DNA from 2 places in the Staphylococcus hsinchuensis genome. Region 1 is predicted to be linked to the other one. Evidence: a T-box and tRNA genes for the amino acid it is inferred to sense, from the RefSeq annotation. Region 1 holds a T-box; the other holds one or more tRNA genes.
The links. The T-box of region 1 lies ahead of QQM35_RS09460 (valine--tRNA ligase). A T-box ahead of a tRNA ligase gene usually reads a tRNA of that ligase, here a tRNA-Val.
Positions count from the first base shown of each region.

Region 2: it encodes a tRNA-Val, which carries the amino acid that the T-box ahead of QQM35_RS09460 (valine--tRNA ligase) is inferred to sense. The anticodon was not compared.

Region 1 covers NZ_CP128355.1:1,894,042-1,902,716, forward strand. The annotation lists gene QQM35_RS09455 (folylpolyglutamate synthase/dihydrofolate synthase family protein) at 1-571, opposite strand, end outside; gene QQM35_RS09460 (valine--tRNA ligase) at 583-3,213, opposite strand; T-box leader at 3,256-3,497, opposite strand; gene QQM35_RS09465 (DNA-3-methyladenine glycosylase I) at 3,557-4,123, shown strand; gene QQM35_RS09470 (AbrB family transcriptional regulator) at 4,206-5,303, opposite strand; gene hemL (glutamate-1-semialdehyde 2,1-aminomutase) at 5,399-6,682, opposite strand; gene hemB (porphobilinogen synthase) at 6,695-7,672, opposite strand; gene QQM35_RS09485 (uroporphyrinogen-III synthase) at 7,672-8,349, opposite strand; gene hemC (hydroxymethylbilane synthase) at 8,367-8,675, opposite strand, start outside.
Region 2 covers NZ_CP128355.1:2,078,840-2,087,514, forward strand. The annotation lists gene queG (tRNA epoxyqueuosine(34) reductase QueG) at 1-535, opposite strand, end outside; gene QQM35_RS10315 (PTS transporter subunit IIC) at 783-1,850, opposite strand; gene QQM35_RS10320 (hypothetical protein) at 2,209-2,502, shown strand; tRNA gene QQM35_RS10325 (tRNA-Leu) at 2,845-2,928, opposite strand; tRNA gene QQM35_RS10330 (tRNA-Gly) at 2,969-3,043, opposite strand; tRNA gene QQM35_RS10335 (tRNA-Gly) at 3,053-3,127, opposite strand; tRNA gene QQM35_RS10340 (tRNA-Gly) at 3,137-3,211, opposite strand; tRNA gene QQM35_RS10345 (tRNA-Cys) at 3,220-3,293, opposite strand; tRNA gene QQM35_RS10350 (tRNA-Gln) at 3,299-3,370, opposite strand; tRNA gene QQM35_RS10355 (tRNA-His) at 3,385-3,457, opposite strand; tRNA gene QQM35_RS10360 (tRNA-Trp) at 3,460-3,533, opposite strand; tRNA gene QQM35_RS10365 (tRNA-Tyr) at 3,545-3,628, opposite strand; tRNA gene QQM35_RS10370 (tRNA-Thr) at 3,635-3,710, opposite strand; tRNA gene QQM35_RS10375 (tRNA-Phe) at 3,718-3,790, opposite strand; tRNA gene QQM35_RS10380 (tRNA-Asp) at 3,795-3,870, opposite strand; tRNA gene QQM35_RS10385 (tRNA-Met) at 3,880-3,953, opposite strand; tRNA gene QQM35_RS10390 (tRNA-Ser) at 3,968-4,060, opposite strand; tRNA gene QQM35_RS10395 (tRNA-Ser) at 4,091-4,183, opposite strand; tRNA gene QQM35_RS10400 (tRNA-Ile) at 4,195-4,268, opposite strand; tRNA gene QQM35_RS10405 (tRNA-Met) at 4,297-4,370, opposite strand; tRNA gene QQM35_RS10410 (tRNA-Ala) at 4,410-4,485, opposite strand; tRNA gene QQM35_RS10415 (tRNA-Pro) at 4,503-4,576, opposite strand; tRNA gene QQM35_RS10420 (tRNA-Arg) at 4,585-4,658, opposite strand; tRNA gene QQM35_RS10425 (tRNA-Leu) at 4,670-4,758, opposite strand; tRNA gene QQM35_RS10430 (tRNA-Gly) at 4,766-4,840, opposite strand; tRNA gene QQM35_RS10435 (tRNA-Leu) at 4,844-4,925, opposite strand; tRNA gene QQM35_RS10440 (tRNA-Lys) at 4,939-5,014, opposite strand; tRNA gene QQM35_RS10445 (tRNA-Thr) at 5,021-5,096, opposite strand; tRNA gene QQM35_RS10450 (tRNA-Val) at 5,110-5,185, opposite strand; rRNA gene rrf (5S ribosomal RNA) at 5,194-5,308, opposite strand; rRNA gene QQM35_RS10460 (23S ribosomal RNA) at 5,386-8,307, opposite strand; tRNA gene QQM35_RS10465 (tRNA-Ala) at 8,479-8,554, opposite strand; tRNA gene QQM35_RS10470 (tRNA-Ile) at 8,577-8,653, opposite strand.

The sequences.
Region 1 (8,675 bases):
TCACGATTTCACCTTTGTCTCTAGCTATATCCGCAAATGTATTTCCTAAAATTTCAGTATGATCTAAACCAATACTTGTAAGTATTGAAAGTATCGGTTTAAACACATTTGTAGAATCATTTGCTATGCCTAAACCCGCTTCAACTATGACAAAATCCACTGGATGTATTTCTCCAAAATATAAAAACATCATCGTGGTAATAATTTCAAATTCAGTTGCTGAACCTAATTCTGTTTCTTGTACTAATGCTTCACTGACAGGCTTGACATGTTTCACTAATTCGACAATGGCATCATCAGAAATAGGTTCTCCATTTAATCCGATGCGTTCATTAAAAATCTCAACAAATGGAGAAGTGAATGTTCCAACTTGATATCCGTTTTCTACTAATGCAGTTCTTAAGTATGCAACGGTAGAACCTTTCCCATTTGTTCCACCTACATGAATACCACGGATCTTTTCTTGAGGATTATTCAAACGTTGGAGCATCCATTCCATACGTCTCACACCAGGTTTCACACCAAACTTAGTTTGTTCATGTATCCAATATAAGCTGTCTAGGTAATTCATCTCTACGACTCCTATGCTTTTAATTGATTAATTCGTAATTTAACACCGTCATATTTTTCTTGATACGTTTGTTTTTTCTCACGTTCTTCATTAATAATTTTTTCAGGTGCTTTATTTACAAAGTTTTCATTCGCTAATTTTTTATTTACTCTGTCTAATTCTTTTTCCCATTTGACAAGTTCATTTTCTAATCTAGCTATCTCTTTATCCATATCTATGAGCCCTTCTAATGGTAGCACAACTTCTCCCGCCGTTGTTATAGAAGTCATAGCTTTTTCTGGAATGTCGATTTCTGTATCTATTGTTAATTCACTTGGATGACAGAAACGATCAATATAGTTTGAATTGTCATTTAATGTTTGTTTAATATTGCTATCTTTCGCACGGATGAAAATAGGTATCGCTTTAGATAACGGTGTATCCACTTCTAACCTAGATGTTCTTACAGATTTTATAATCTCAACTAGATGTTGCATTGTTTCCTTACTTTCATCAAAAACTAACGCGTCATTAACTTGTGGCCAAGCTGCTTTGACAATTGTGTCACCTTCATGTGGAAGATTCTGCCAAATTTGTTCTGTTACGAAAGGCATAAATGGATGTAACATTCTCATCGTATTATCTAATACATAAGTTAATACGGAACGCGTGACTTGTTTTTGACTTTCGTCATCACTATTCATTGGAATCTTACTCATTTCAATATACCAATCACAGAATTCATCCCAAATGAAGTTATATAGTGCACGACCAACTTCGCCGAATTCATATTTATCACTTAACTCAGTTACTGTTTTTATTGTTTCATTTAATCGCGTTAAAATCCATTTATCTGCTAATGACAAGTTGCCTGATAAATCAACATCTTCAACTTTAAACTCTTCGCCAATGTTCATGAGGCTAAATCGTGCCGCATTCCATATTTTATTAATGAAATTCCATACGGATTCAACCTTTTCAGTTGAATAACGTAAATCATGACCTGGTGAAGAACCAGTTGCTAGGAAGTATCTTAAACTATCTGCACCATATTCATTAATAACATCCATTGGATCAACGCCATTTCCAAGGGATTTACTCATTTTACGTCCATCTTCTGCACGTACTAAGCCATGTAGTAACACATCATTAAATGGACGTTGCCCAGTAAATTCTAATCCTTGGAAAATCATTCTAGCTACCCAGAAAAAGATGATGTCATATCCTGTAACTAATACATTTGTTGGGAAATAACGATGATAATCTTCATTATCTAAATCTGGCCAACCTAAAGTTGAGAACGGCCATAGAGCACTTGAGAACCAAGTATCAAGTACATCTTCATCTTGTGTCCAGTTCTCAATATCTGATGGCGCTTCTTCTCCTACATACATTTCACCAGTTTCATTGTGATACCATGCAGGGATTTGATGACCCCACCATAACTGACGTGAAATCGTCCAATCTCTTATTTCATCCATCCAACGGTTGAAAGTCTTTTCAAATCTTTGCGGAACAAAGTCTATACGGTTATCAGTATCTTGGTTATTGAGTGCTTGTTCGGCAAGTGGTTTCATTTTAACGAACCATTGTGTTGATAAATAAGGTTCGACAATCGCACCAGAACGTTCAGAATGTCCGACAGAATGTTCATGTTCTTCGATTTTTATAACAAGATCTTCAGCCTTTAAGTCTTCAACAAGTTGTTTACGACAATCAAATCGATCCATACCTTCATATTTATCAGCGTGTTGATTCATCTTACCAGATTCATCCATAACTACGATGCGTTCTAAGTCATGACGATTACCTATTTCGAAATCATTTGGATCATGTGCAGGTGTCACTTTCATTGCACCACTACCAAATTCTTTATCGACATATTCATCTGCTAAAATTGGTAATTCACGCCCAACGATAGGTAAAATAACCTTTTTACCAATAACATCTTTATAGCGCTCATCATCTGGGTTAACTACAATAGCTGTATCCCCTAACATAGTTTCAGGGCGTGTTGTAGCAATCTCAATAAATCCATCACCATCGGCATAAGGATATTTAAAGTGATAGAATTTCCCTTGTACATCTTCATGAATAACCTCGATATCAGATAATGCAGTACGTGTATGAGGATCCCAGTTAATAATATATTCTCCGCGATAAATTAATCCTTTGTTGTACATATCAACAAAGACCTTTTTAACTGCTTTACTAAGACCTTCATCTAATGTGAAACGCTCTCTACTATAATCTAAACCTAATCCTAGTTTAGCCCATTGACTGCGAATAAACTGTGCGTATTCTTCTTTCCAATCCCATGCTTGTTCTAAGAATTTTTCACGGCCAATATCATGTCGTGAAATACCTTGTTCGTTTAACTTAGCTTCAACTTTAGCTTGAGTCGCAATACCTGCATGATCCATACCAGGTAAATATAAAGTGTCATAACCTTGCATACGTTTCATACGTGTAATGATATCTTGTAAAGTCGTATCCCATGCATGTCCTAAATGTAATTTACCAGTCACATTTGGAGGTGGGATTACGATCGTATATGTTTCTTTAGTTTGACTACCTTCCGCTTCAAAATAACCATTATTAACCCATTGGTCATAGCGACCCGATTCAACTTCGCTCGGGTTATACTTTGGTTTCATCTCCATTTACAACATCCTCCTTAAATATAAAAATATCCGTCCTAAATCATATAGGACGGATATTCCGTGGTACCACCTAAATTCTCAAGATGTGAAATATGCATCTCGAGCACTTAATTTATGATTAACGCTCAATCACGCTTTCATCTACTTTAACTGTTTACTCTCCACAGCCGTTCAATCAAAGATTATTCTGGGCTACCTTCAACAAAGTAAAATGTACATTCTCAGCCTATATGCACTCTCTGTGAAATTCAACTCTATTTACTCTTCCCAATCGACATTATTCATTTTCATCATTTATAGTATAATGGATAATAAAATAAGTCAATCCACAGGAGGAATAAAAATGAATGAATGCGCTTTTGGTACTAAAGATCCTGTTTATTTAAAATATCATGATGAAGTTTGGGGCAAACCATTATATGATAGTCATCAATTATTTAAATTATTAGCACTTGAATCCCAACACGCAGGCTTATCTTGGTTAACTATTTTAAAAAAGAAAGCATCTTATGAAGCAGCCTTTCATGATTTTCAACCAGAAAAAATTGCACAGATGACAGAGAGTGATATAGACGCACTTATGGAATTTCCAAATATCGTTCATAATCGTAAGAAATTGGAAGCGATTGTGAGTCAAGCTAAAGGTTATTTTAAAATTGAGGAAGATTATGGAAGTTTTAGTAAGTTTCTATGGTCATACGTAGATGATGAACCAATAGACATGGGGTATATTCATTCAAGCGACCGTATTACGGTAGATGAACGAGCAACACGTTTATCTAAAAAACTTAAAAGTTACGGTTTTAAATTCTTAGGTCCAGTTACAGTATTTTCATTTTTAGAAGCAGCAGGTTTATATAACGCCCACTTACGTGATTGTCCTCATAATCCAAACAACCAAACTATATAACATTCAAATTGAAAATATCTTATTCTAGAAAAACTGTCGATCAACATTGTAGTTAATCGACAGTTTATTTATATATGAATTTTCACCTTTGTGATTCTTCGTTTTTTTCTTTCTGAAGATCTAATTTTGCTAAATATTTTAAGAGATAACTGATTAATGGTGCTATTACGAATAGGATAAAGAATATTCTAAAGATGTGATAACTAGAAATTCGGGCGACATCCGCTCCTGTTTCTATTGCAACAAGAACAATTTGACTCATTCCTCCAGGGGCTGCACCTAAGAACAATTCATTGATAGGATGTTTCGTAAATGTTGAAATAATCAATACCATGATAAATGACAACAATATTAATGATATATTTTGAAAAGCTATTGCTACTGCGACACGGCCTTTCATCTGATCTAACAATTTAGATATTTGGATACCAATTCTAATCATATAAATAATTTGTGCACCTGCTATAAGGAAGTTATCTAGTTTAAAGTTAATACCTGTAATTAAGTTCCACGCGATGAGTACTATAATCGGTGCCAGCAATTGCTTAGTAGGAAATTTAATCTTATCCATAATATAATAAACAAGCGCAATTGCAACAATTAATATTATTACATTAGGAAGCGATAACATTTGAGTTAATGGTTTCACGGATGATGCTCCAGCACTTCCGGACCCTGAATCTTTAAAGAAAAATGATATTAAAGGTACTAAAATAACTACGAATATAATTCTAGAAGTTTGAGTTAAACTCACTACCATAATATTAGCTTTTTTATTTTCTTCGGCCATAATCAACATTTGACTTAGGGCGCCGGGCACGACACTTAAAACTGCAGTTTCATAATTTACTTTTGCAATTTTCTTAAAGAAGTATGCAATTATCATCGATAGGGTTAATAGCATCAAGGTAATGAAAACAATTGATAACCAATCATCCTTTATTTCGAGGATAACTTTTTTAGTAAATGTTGAACCAATTTGTACACCTAGTAATATCATACCTAGTAAACCTAAGGATTGAGGCCACTCTACTTTCATTTTGAAAACTTTTACACAAATAATACTGGCAATGATAGGTCCGAACATAAATGGTAGTAACATATGCACAGCATTTAATATTAAACTAATCACAAGTGCTAAAATGAATACAATAATATTATTCTTTAATCGCATCTTCATGTCCTCACATCTTTCGTCTTTATCGTCACGCTCCAATGTGCATTTAATCACAAAAAAGTACCCATGCAAAATTTATGCATGGGCACTGAAGTTGATTATACTAATCTACTTAAAGCTCGATCAAATGCTTGTACTGTTTGTTTAATATCTTCTTCCGTATGAGCAGTCGAAAGGAAAGTACCTTCGAATTGTGAAGGTGGTAAGAATATACCTTCTTTAGCCATCTCTCTGTACATTTGACTAAAGAATTCAAGGTCACTTTCATTTGCTTGTTCGAAGTTGGTAACAGGCCCTTCATTTAAGAAATAACCAATCATTGAACCGGCTCTATTAATCGTAATTGGCACGTTATGTTTCGCAAATACTTCAGTTAGTCCTTCTTCTAATAAATCACCTAAACGATTGAAATAATCGTAAGATTCAGGCGTTAATTGACTTAACGTCTCATAACCACTCGTCATTGCTAATGGGTTACCTGATAATGTACCAGCTTGATAGATATCACCAGTCGGTGCTATTTTATCCATGATTTCTTTTTTACCACCAATTGCACCAACAGGCAATCCACCACCGATAACTTTACCTAAACAAGTTAAATCAGGTGTTACATTGTAATAACCTTGGGCACAGTTATACCCTACTCTGAAGCCTGTCATTACTTCATCAAAGATTAACAATGAACCAAATTCATTTGTTATATCTCTTAATCCTTGTAAAAATCCTTCAACAGGAGGCACAACGCCCATGTTGCCTGCTACAGGTTCTACGATAACACCAGCAATGTCATCACCAAATTCTTCAAAGGCAACTTTAATTGCATCTAAATCATTGTAAGGTACAGTAATTGTATTTTTAGCAATACCTTCTGGCACACCAGGTGAATCAGGTAGTCCTAATGTTGCTACACCTGAACCTGCTTTTATTAATAGTGAATCACTGTGTCCATGATAACAACCTACAAATTTAACTATCTTATTACGTCCTGTATAACCACGTGCGAGACGTAACGTATCTAATGTTGCTTCTGTACCTGAAGAAACCATACGCACCTTTTCAATAGAAGGTACACGTTCAATTACGAGTTCAGCTAATTTATTTTCTTGGAGAGTTGAAGCACCGAAACTTGTACCTTTATCAACGGCTTCATGGATTTTGCTGATTACTTGTTCGTTACGATGACCTAGAATTAACGGTCCCCAACTTAATACATAGTCAATATATTCATTTCCATCTATATCATAAATACGAGATCCTTTACCATGATCCATAAATATAGCTGGTGTATCTACAGATTTAAATGCTCGTACGGGGCTGTTAACGCCACCTGGCATAAGTTCTTCCGCCTTTTCCATCGCTTGTTCAGAATTTGTATATCTCATCAATGTGCCTCCTTATTTTTCATCTAGATATCTACAAATGTCTTTAGAGAAATATGTGATAATCATATCTGCACCTGCGCGTTTCATAGAAATCATTTGTTCCATGACTACAGCTTGTTCATCAATCCAACCGTTTTGCGCAGCTGCTTTCGTCATACTGTATTCCCCACTTACGTTATACGCAATCACTGGTAAGTTTGTCGTATTTCTAACATCTCTAATTATATCTAAGAAACTTAAAGCAGGTTTAACAATCATCATATCTGCACCTTCTTTAAGATCACTGTCAAGTTCTCTTAAAGCTTCACGTCTATTAGCAGGATCCATTTGATATGTTTTACGATCACCAAACTGTGGCGTTGATTCAGCAGCATCTCGGAACGGTCCAAAGAAACTTGAGGCATATTTAATACCATAACTCATAATTGGAATGTTGTAATAACCTGCATCATCAAGTCCAGCTCTAATTTCTGCTACGAAACCATCCATCATATTACTAGGAGCTATAATATCTGCACCCGCTTCAACTTGAGAAATCGCCGTTTTTACTAATAATGGTAATGATTTATCATTATCAACATCTTTCGTTTCATGATTTACGACACCACAATGACCATGATCTGTGTATTCACATAGACACGTATCTGCTACTACAAGTAAATCATCATACATAGATTTTGCTAAACGAGTAGCTTCTTGAACGATGCCGTTATGATCATAAGCGCCCGTACCAACTTCATCTTTTTCATTTGGTACACCGAAGAACATAAATGCTTTGATGCCTAAATCGTGCGCTTCTTTAATTTCTTCACTTAATAAATTCAAACTTAATTGGTAAATGCCTGGCATAGATTTGATTTCTTCTTTAACATTATCTCGTTCAACGACAAATATAGGATAGATTAAGTCTTCTTTTCTTACATGTGTTTCACTTACCATATTTCTCATTGTTTTACTGCTACGTAATCTTCTATGTCTATTAAATTTCATCATTTTTCCCAACTTTCTCTAATAATATTAATTAATGATTCTAATGTTTGTTTGTCAGCCATTGTCGCTTGTATACCAAATTGTTTAAGCGCCTCAAAAGTTTGCTGACCAATTACAAAATAATTGTTAAATGCGGGCACTTCTCCACTTTCAAAAAAATATTTTACTGCTGAAGTACTCGCAAAGGTAATCGCATTGATTTTATCAGTTTCTATTAATCGCTTTACTTCATTTATATTTTCAGTATGTGGGAGAGGTTGGTATAAGTCAATTTTCCTAACTGTATGCCCTTGTTGTTGCAAAGATTGTTGTAATAATGGACGCGCTTTTTTACTAGAAGGAATAAGTATGCGGCTGCTGACTTGCGGATTAAATTGCTTTAAAAATCCTTCTTGTGAATAATCTGATGGTATAAAATCTACTTTTAAACCTAAACTCTCACAGTAGTGAGCCGTTTTTTTACCAATAACAGCAATTTTGGTGTCTTGCATTTGGCTCATACGAGGATAGAACAATTTAACTGCATTCTTAGACGTAAAAATAAACCAGTCATAGTTAACATCAAGCAGTGATAAATCAAAAGATAACGGTTCTACATAAATCAAGGGTTTATGCAAAATTGTCATATCTTCTGTTTCAAATTCACTAGTTTGCGTCATTACTATAACTGGTTTCATTTTGTCACCTCAAACGATTATTCGGATTCGTTTAATGCCTTTATAATTTCATAAGCACTTTGGTCTTCTAAAACTTTTGAAACACTTTCCCCAACTTTCACTGGGTCTATGCCTTGTGCTGTATGTTGGTAGCGTTCTTTACCATCAGTTGACATAATTAAGCCTGTGAACTCAATTGTATCATCATTGTTTTTTGTTGCATATCCGCCAATAGGAACTTGGCAACTACCATTCATACGTTTTAAAAATGTACGTTCAGCAGTTACACAATCTGCAACCTCTTGGTTATGAACTTTATTTAATAATTCAAGCAGTTCATGATCATC
Region 2 (8,675 bases), 180 kb from region 1:
CGAACGGGATGCTAACTAACAGTTCTCCGAGGTAGGTCCATGTACCTAAATCTGGATTTATGACAAATCCATTTCTACCTACATATCCGAGCCCAGCTCTTTCTGCAACTGCTCTATCTGACAGTACGCCAGTATCTACCATCGACTGTATCTCTACATCAGGCACTCGTGATTGGAGATACTCTGCTAATTTATCCAATCTTTTTCGCATAATCGTATGATAATCTTGACCCCATGAAGCACGTGCAAACATACCTCTACGGTCTCCTCGTTTACTTCGTGGGGCACCCTTTAATTTATTTGGATAACCGACTGCAATTGCAATAATCGACCGAGCAGTTGGCAATGATAATTTAGGCTCTGTACGCAAATTTATGTCTGACTCTTCAAAACCAGAAGCATAACCTTTTTCATGATAATCAACGAGCTTTTGTTTCATCTCATCAAAAGGGTCTGCCGTTGTAAAACCAATACTATCTATACCAATTGAGTGAGCATAGTTAATTACATCTTGCTTTAATTGTTTAATATTCACTAATTTACACCCCATATTAAAAAACATACACGTGACATTTTAACACATTATTTTAAATAAAAGCATTGAGAATTTACTATTTTAAACTTGTACCTCACTCTCACTATCTATTTCTATTCTAAAATTACTCCTATATTGTTAATGATTTTTAAAGGAAATGTGAAAACTCGTAAACGTAAAAGTTGCTTATATTATTAAAAAACCAGTTTACAAGATTACTTGCAAACTGGATCTTAATTAAATAAATTTATTGATTTGTAATTTCAAATTTGTATATTTCATCTGAATATCGAGGTAATATCTTTTTACATAATTGATGCACAAGATATCCTGAAGTAAATGGAATAACTAAGTAGCCTATAACTAAAAGTATAATATTCATTGTTGGGTCTCCATCCATACGGTTAAATGCATTAATAGGACCAACGAGACCTGTATAACCAAATCCTGCAGACATTGGCGTGCCTTTAATATCGATAAAGTAAGCAACGAGTCCACATATAATACCATTAATAGCTAGCGGTACAGCGATAATCAAATGCTTAAAGTAAACTGGAATCATCATTTTAGCTGCACCTATCAATAACACGATATTCACGCCAGCACCATTAATGCGAAGTGAACCAAATAAGAACGTTACACAAGCAGCTACAATACCCATATTTGCCGCGCCACTTCCTAAACCAGACAAACTAATTGCAGTTGCAATAGCCACTACTGATATAGGTGTAACCATCAATAATGCATAGGTTACGCATATTAATACAGACATTAACAACGGATTGAGCTCTGTGAATGTATTTACCATATTACCTAAAGCTTTTGTTATGTGAGAAACATATTTCAAAGTAAAAATACCTATGATTCCACTTAGTACTGGTATTAAAACAGGTAAAATAATCATTTCTAATGAACTGAGCTTATTTTGTAATAACATATAGAAGAAACAAGCAATAATAACAACAATAATCGTATTAATTATATCTCCTATACCTTTCAACATAAAGCCACCTTCAGAAATAACAACAGCACCACTGCCTAACATGGCAGAAACTCCAGTCATAGCAGCACCTGGGCCATTAAATTTAAATTGATGTGCCGCTAAAACTCCAATAATAAAAGCCATAAATGATTGAATGAGTACTACAAATTGATAAATATTTTCCAATAAAAGGTTACCAGTTTTAAAGAACTTTAATAATTCCCCAAGTAGCGCATTAGGTAACAAAGCAATAACTACCCCTGCTCCAACCGCTTGTAAAATATTACTGAAAAATTGTTTGCCTGTCATTGAGGCATTTTTACTTGTCGACATGCTTTTGACCTCCGTATTAAAACATTAGACTAATAATATTATAAATTAACAAAAACTACAATATAAATTTTGATTAAATATAGAAATAGTTTCAGAAAAATAAACATCGTACGACTTATCATTCTCAAATAAATTTGAGATAATCTTCACAACTTGAAAATAATCGTATTGCTATCGTAAATCAGTAGAATAATTGTTTAATTTTAGAATTAGGTGTAGGCTTAAAAAAATTAAAAATAAATCCAATTTATATAAATATGACATTTAAATTGGATTAATCAAAATAAGGCTTAAGTATGATGTTTGTTTTATCAATTAAATATATAATAAGTTTTCAATCTAGGAAAAGGAGAACAACATGAAAAAACTATTTATAATAATACTTTTGCTTATCCCGGCCTTATTTATTGGTTTGATTATAGGTGGTTTTCAATACTTAAACGAAGATGAATATTATTATGGTGTTATATCCTCTGATAATAAAACAGCTTATAACTTAGTAGCTAAAGACAATACTATGAAAGTATATGATTTAACCTCAAACCAAAAGTATCAACATGGTGACATCATACGTGTACATACGACAGATGGTAAAGGAGTTATCGTAGATACAAAAAAGTTTCTAAAGATAAAATACCAAAAGAAATATTAGAAAAATATCCAAATAAATTTAAATAAAAAACCCCACCTTTTAAGGTGGGGTTTTACTTTTATGACTTTTAACCTTTTGTATCTTACAGAAAATAGCTATTCTGAACAACGTCCACAATAAAAACAGTTGAATTATGGCAATGTCTATAAAAATATTTTTTTGTACCTCTCAATCCTTAGAGTCCCACCGGTCTCAAGTGTTTTTGGACAATGGCCACTTAAAAATAGCCTTGTTGTCCACTCGTTGTCCAAAATATTGATACTTAATGGATTATATAAAAAAACGGAACCCCGTGGTTGTGGGATTCCTAAAATAAAATGATGCTTTATGATGTTAAATGAATACCGGTGGTCGGGTTCGAACCGACACTCCATAAATGGAACGGGATTTTGAGTCCCGCGCGTCTGCCAATTCCGCCACACCGGCTTTAGATAAACAAAAAACTTCCATAACGGAAGCAATCAAATGGAGCGGAAGATAGGACTTACACCTATACTTCATTCCGGGAAGGAATGTGTTCTAAAAGTTAAACTACTCCCGCATATTAAAATGGAGCGGAAGATAGGACTTGCACCTATACCTCGTTCCGGGAAGGAACGTGTTCTAAGAGTTAAACTACTCCCGCATATTAAAATGGAGCGGAAGATAGGACTTGCACCTATACCTCGTTCCGGGAAGGAACGTGTTCTAAAAGTTGAACTACTCCCGCATATTTCATGGAGGCGGCAACCGGATTTGAACCGGTGATAAAGGTTTTGCAGACCTCTGCCTTACCACTTGGCTATGCCGCCAATAACTGGGCTAGCTGGATTCGAACCAGCGCGTGACGGAGTCAAAGTCCGTTGCCTTACCGCTTGGCTATAGCCCATTAATGTTATTAAGGGCGGTTGATGGGAATCGAACCCACGAGTGTCGGAACCACAATCCGATGCGTTAACCACTTCGCCACAACCGCCATGGCAGGGGCAGTAGGAATCGAACCCACATCAAAGGTTTTGGAGACCTCTATTCTACCGTTGAAATATGCCCCTATTTTAACTAATGGTGGAGGGGGGCAGATTCGAACTGCCGAACCCGAAGGAGCGGATTTACAGTCCGCCGCGTTTAGCCACTTCGCTACCCCTCCATGAGATGGTGCCGGCCAGAGGACTTGAACCCCCAACCTACTGATTACAAGTCAGTTGCTCTACCAGTTGAGCTAGGCCGGCATATGAATGGTTCAGGACAGAGTCGAACTGCCGACACATGGAGCTTCAATCCATTGCTCTACCAACTGAGCTACTGAACCATAATGGCGGTCCCGACGGGAATCGAACCCGCGATCTCCTGCGTGACAGGCAGGCGTGTTAACCGCTACACTACGGGACCTAAATATAATTGCGGGAGGCGGATTTGAACCACCGACCTTCGGGTTATGAGCCCGACGAGCTACCGAACTGCTCCATCCCGCGATAATGTTATTTAATGGCGGAGGAAGAGGGATTCGAACCCCCGCGGGCCGTTAAGCCCCTGTCGGTTTTCAAGACCGATCCCTTCAGCCAGACTTGGGTATTCCTCCATTAAAATAAAAAGTATTAAATTGTAAAAATGGCGGAGGAAGAGGGATTCGAACCCCCGCGGGCCGTTAAGCCCCTGTCGGTTTTCAAGACCGATCCCTTCAGCCGGACTTGGGTATTCCTCCAAAAAATTATATGGACCTTGCAGGATTCGAACCTGCGACCGAACGGTTATGAGCCGTTAGCTCTGACCAACTGAGCTAAAGGTCCTAAAATATAATTTATAAATAAAATATGATGGCGGTGGAGGGGATCGAACCCCCGACCTCACGGGTATGAACCGTACGCTCTAGCCAGCTGAGCTACACCGCCGATATTGAATTTATCAGTATTTAATTTATATTAAAAACATGGTGGAGACTAGCGGGATCGAACCGCTGACCTCCTGCGTGCAAAGCAGGCGCTCTCCCAGCTGAGCTAAGCCCCCAATATTTTATTTGGTTATCGGGAAGACAGGATTCGAACCTACGACCCCTTGGTCCCAAACCAAGTGCTCTACCAAGCTGAGCTACTTCCCGTAAACTAACGCGCCCGATAGGAGTCGAACCCATAACCTCTTGATCCGTAGTCAAGCGCTCTATCCAGTTGAGCTACGGGCGCAAAAATTTAAATGGTGCCGAGGACCGGAATCGAACCGGTACGGTGATCTCTCACCGCAGGATTTTAAGTCCTGTGCGTCTGCCAGTTCCGCCACCCCGGCACTATAATGGAGCAGAAGACGGGATTCGAACCCGCGACCCCGACCTTGGCAAGGTCGTATTCTACCGCTGAACTACTTCTGCATATGCGGGTGAAGGGAGTCGAACCCCCACGCCGTAAGGCGCTAGATCCTAAGTCTAGTGCGTCTGCCAATTCCGCCACACCCGCATGTAAATTCAAATGGTGAGCCATAGAGGATTCGAACCTCTGACCCTCTGATTAAAAGTCAGATGCTCTACCAACTGAGCTAATGGCTCAAAACATGGTGCCGGCCAGAGGACTTGAACCCCCAACCTACTGATTACAAGTCAGTTGCTCTACCAGTTGAGCTAGGCCGGCTAATGTATTTAAATGGTGGAGGATGACGGGTTCGAACCGCCGACCCCCTGCTTGTAAGGCAGATGCTCTCCCAGCTGAGCTAATCCTCCGAATAATTGCCTGGCAACGTCCTACTCTTGCGGAACGTAAGTCCGACTACCATCGGCGCTAAGGAGCTTAACTTCTGTGTTCGGCATGGGAACAGGTGTGACCTCCTTGCCATTGTCACCAGACAATGCAATGTATGAAATTATACAATCAAAACTAGATAATAAGTAAAATGAATGAAACCAAACAAAACGTTTAAAAATTGATTAAGTCTTCGATCGATTAGTATTCGTCAGCTCCACGTATCGCTACGCTTCCACCTCGAACCTATTAACCTCATCATCTTTGAGGGATCTTATAACCGAAGTTGGGAAATCTCATCTTGAGGGGGGCTTCATGCTTAGATGCTTTCAGCACTTATCCCGTCCATACATAGCTACCCAGCGATGCCGTTGGCACGACAACTGGTACACCAGAGGTATGTCCATCCCGGTCCTCTCGTACTAAGGACAGCTCCTCTCAAATTTCCTACGCCCACGACGGATAGGGACCGAACTGTCTCACGACGTTCTGAACCCAGCTCGCGTACCGCTTTAATGGGCGAACAGCCCAACCCTTGGGACCGACTACAGCCCCAGGATGCGATGAGCCGACATCGAGGTGCCAAACCTCCCCGTCGATGTGAACTCTTGGGGGAGATAAGCCTGTTATCCCCGGGGTAGCTTTTATCCGTTGAGCGATGGCCCTTCCATGCGGAACCACCGGATCACTAAGTCCGTCTTTCGACCCTGCTCGACTTGTAGGTCTCGCAGTCAAGCTTCCTTATGCCTTTACACTCTATGAATGATTTCCAACCATTCTGAGGAAACCTTTGAGCGCCTCCGTTACTCTTTAGGAGGCGACCGCCCCAGTCAAACTGCCCATCTGACACTGTCTCCCACCATGATTAATGGTGCGGGTTAGAAATCCAACACAGCAAGGGTAGTATCCCACCAACGCCTCCACGTAAGCTAGCGCTCACGTTTCTAAGGCTCCTACCTATCCTGTACAAGCTGTGCCGAATTTCAATATCAGACTACAGTAAAGCTCCACGGGGTCTTTCCGTCCTGTCGCGGGTAACCTGCATCTTCACAGGTACTATGATTTCACCGAGTCTCTCGTTGAGACAGTGCCCAAATCGTTACGCCTTTCGTGCGGGTCGGAACTTACCCGACAAGGAATTTCGCTACCTTAGGACCGTTATAGTTACGGCCGCCGTTTACTGGGGCTTCGATTCGTGGCTTCGCAGAAGCTAACCACTCCTCTTAACCTTCCAGCACCGGGCAGGCGTCAGCCCCTATACATCACCTTACGGTTTAGCAGAGACCTGTGTTTTTGATAAACAGTCGCTTGGGCCTATTCACTGCGGCTCTCCTGGGCTTGCACCCTAAAGAGCACCCCTTCTCCCGAAGTTACGGGGTCATTTTGCCGAGTTCCTTAACGAGAGTTCGCTCGCTCACCTTAGAATTCTCATCTTGACTACCTGTGTCGGTTTGCGGTACGGGCACCAGTATTCTAGCTAGAGACTTTTCTTGGCAGTGTGAAATCAGCGACTCGAGGAAACAATTTCCTCTCCCCATCACAACTTGACCTTATGAGTGTCGGATTTGCCTAACACTCAGTCTTATTGCTTGGACGTGCACTCCAACAGCACGCTTCGCCTATCCTACTGCGTCCTCCCATCGCTTAAAACGAATCATGGTGGTACAGGAATATCAACCTGTTATCCATCGCCTACGCCTGTCGGCCTCAGCTTAGGACCCGACTAACCCAGAGCGGACGAGCCTTCCTCTGGAAACCTTAGTCAATCGGTGGACGGGATTCTCACCCGTCTTTCGCTACTCACACCGGCATTCTCACTTCTAAGCGCTCCACATGTCCTTGCGATCATGCTTCAACGCCCTTAGAACGCTCTCCTACCATTGTCCTACGGACAATCCACAGCTTCGGTAATATGTTTAGCCCCGGTACATTTTCGGCGCAGTGTCACTCGACTAGTGAGCTATTACGCACTCTTTAAATGATGGCTGCTTCTAAGCCAACATCCTAGTTGTCTGGGCAACGCCACATCCTTTTCCACTTAACATATATTTTGGGACCTTAGCTGGTGGTCTGGGCTGTTTCCCTTTCGAACACGGATCTTATCACTCGCGTTCTGACTCCCAAGTTAAATTGATTGGCATTCGGAGTTTGTCTGAATTCGGTAACCCGAGAAGGGCCCCTCGTCCAAACAGTGCTCTACCTCCAATAATCATCACTTGAGGCTAGCCCTAAAGCTATTTCGGAGAGAACCAGCTATCTCCAGGTTCGATTGGAATTTCTCCGCTACCCACAACTCATCCGCTCACTTTTCAACGTAAGTCGGTTCGGCCCTCCATTCAGTGTTACCTGAACTTCAGCCTGGTCATGGGTAGATCACCTGGTTTCGGGTCTACGACCAAATACTCAACGCCCTATTCAGACTCGCTTTCGCTACGGCTCCACATTTGCTGCTTAACCTTGCATCAGATCGTAACTCGCCGGTTCATTCTACAAAAGGCACGCCATCACCCATTAACGGGCTCTGACTACTTGTAAGCACACGGTTTCAAGTTCTATTTCACTCCCCTTCCGGGGTACTTTTCACCTTTCCCTCACGGTACTGGTTCACTATCGGTCACTAGAGAGTATTTAGCCTTAGGAGATGGTCCTCCCGGATTCCGACGGAATTACACGTGCTCCGTCGTACTCAGGATCCACTCAAGAGTGAACAGATTTTCGACTACAGGATTATTACCTTCTCTGATGTAACTTTCCAGTTACTTCGTCTAATCTATTCTTTTCTAACTCCGTAGAGAGTGTCCTACAACCCCAATAAGCAAGCTCATTGGTTTGGGCTCTTCCCGTTTCGCTCGCCGCTACTCAGGGAATCGATTTTTCTTTCTCTTCCTGCGGGTACTAAGATGTTTCAGTTCTCCGCGTCTACCTTCGGATATGCTATGTATTCACATATCGATAACACGACATAACTCGTGTTGGGTTTCCCCATTCGGAAATCTCTGGATCACAGCTTACTTACAGCTCCCCAAAGCATATCGTCGTTAGTAACGTCCTTCATCGGCTTCTAGTGCCAAGGCATTCACCGTGCGCCCTTAATAACTTAATCTATGTTTTTAGTCAAAAGACTAAAAAGCAAACGTTATTAATCTGTGAGTGTTCTTTCGAACACTAGCGATTATTTTTTGAATTCAAGCGTATACACGCTATTCACTCGGTTTTGCTTGGTAAAATCATTATTTTACTTATTTATCTAGTTTTCAATGTACAATAATTATAATGGTGGAGACTAGCGGGATCGAACCGCTGACCTCCTGCGTGCAAAGCAGGCGCTCTCCCAGCTGAGCTAAGCCCCCGTTATATAAAGTTTATATGAAATGGTGGGCCTAAGTGGACTCGAACCACCGACCTCACGCTTATCAGGCGTGCGCTCTAACCAGCTGAGCTATAGGCCCATTTCGTATTTAAACGCTCAAA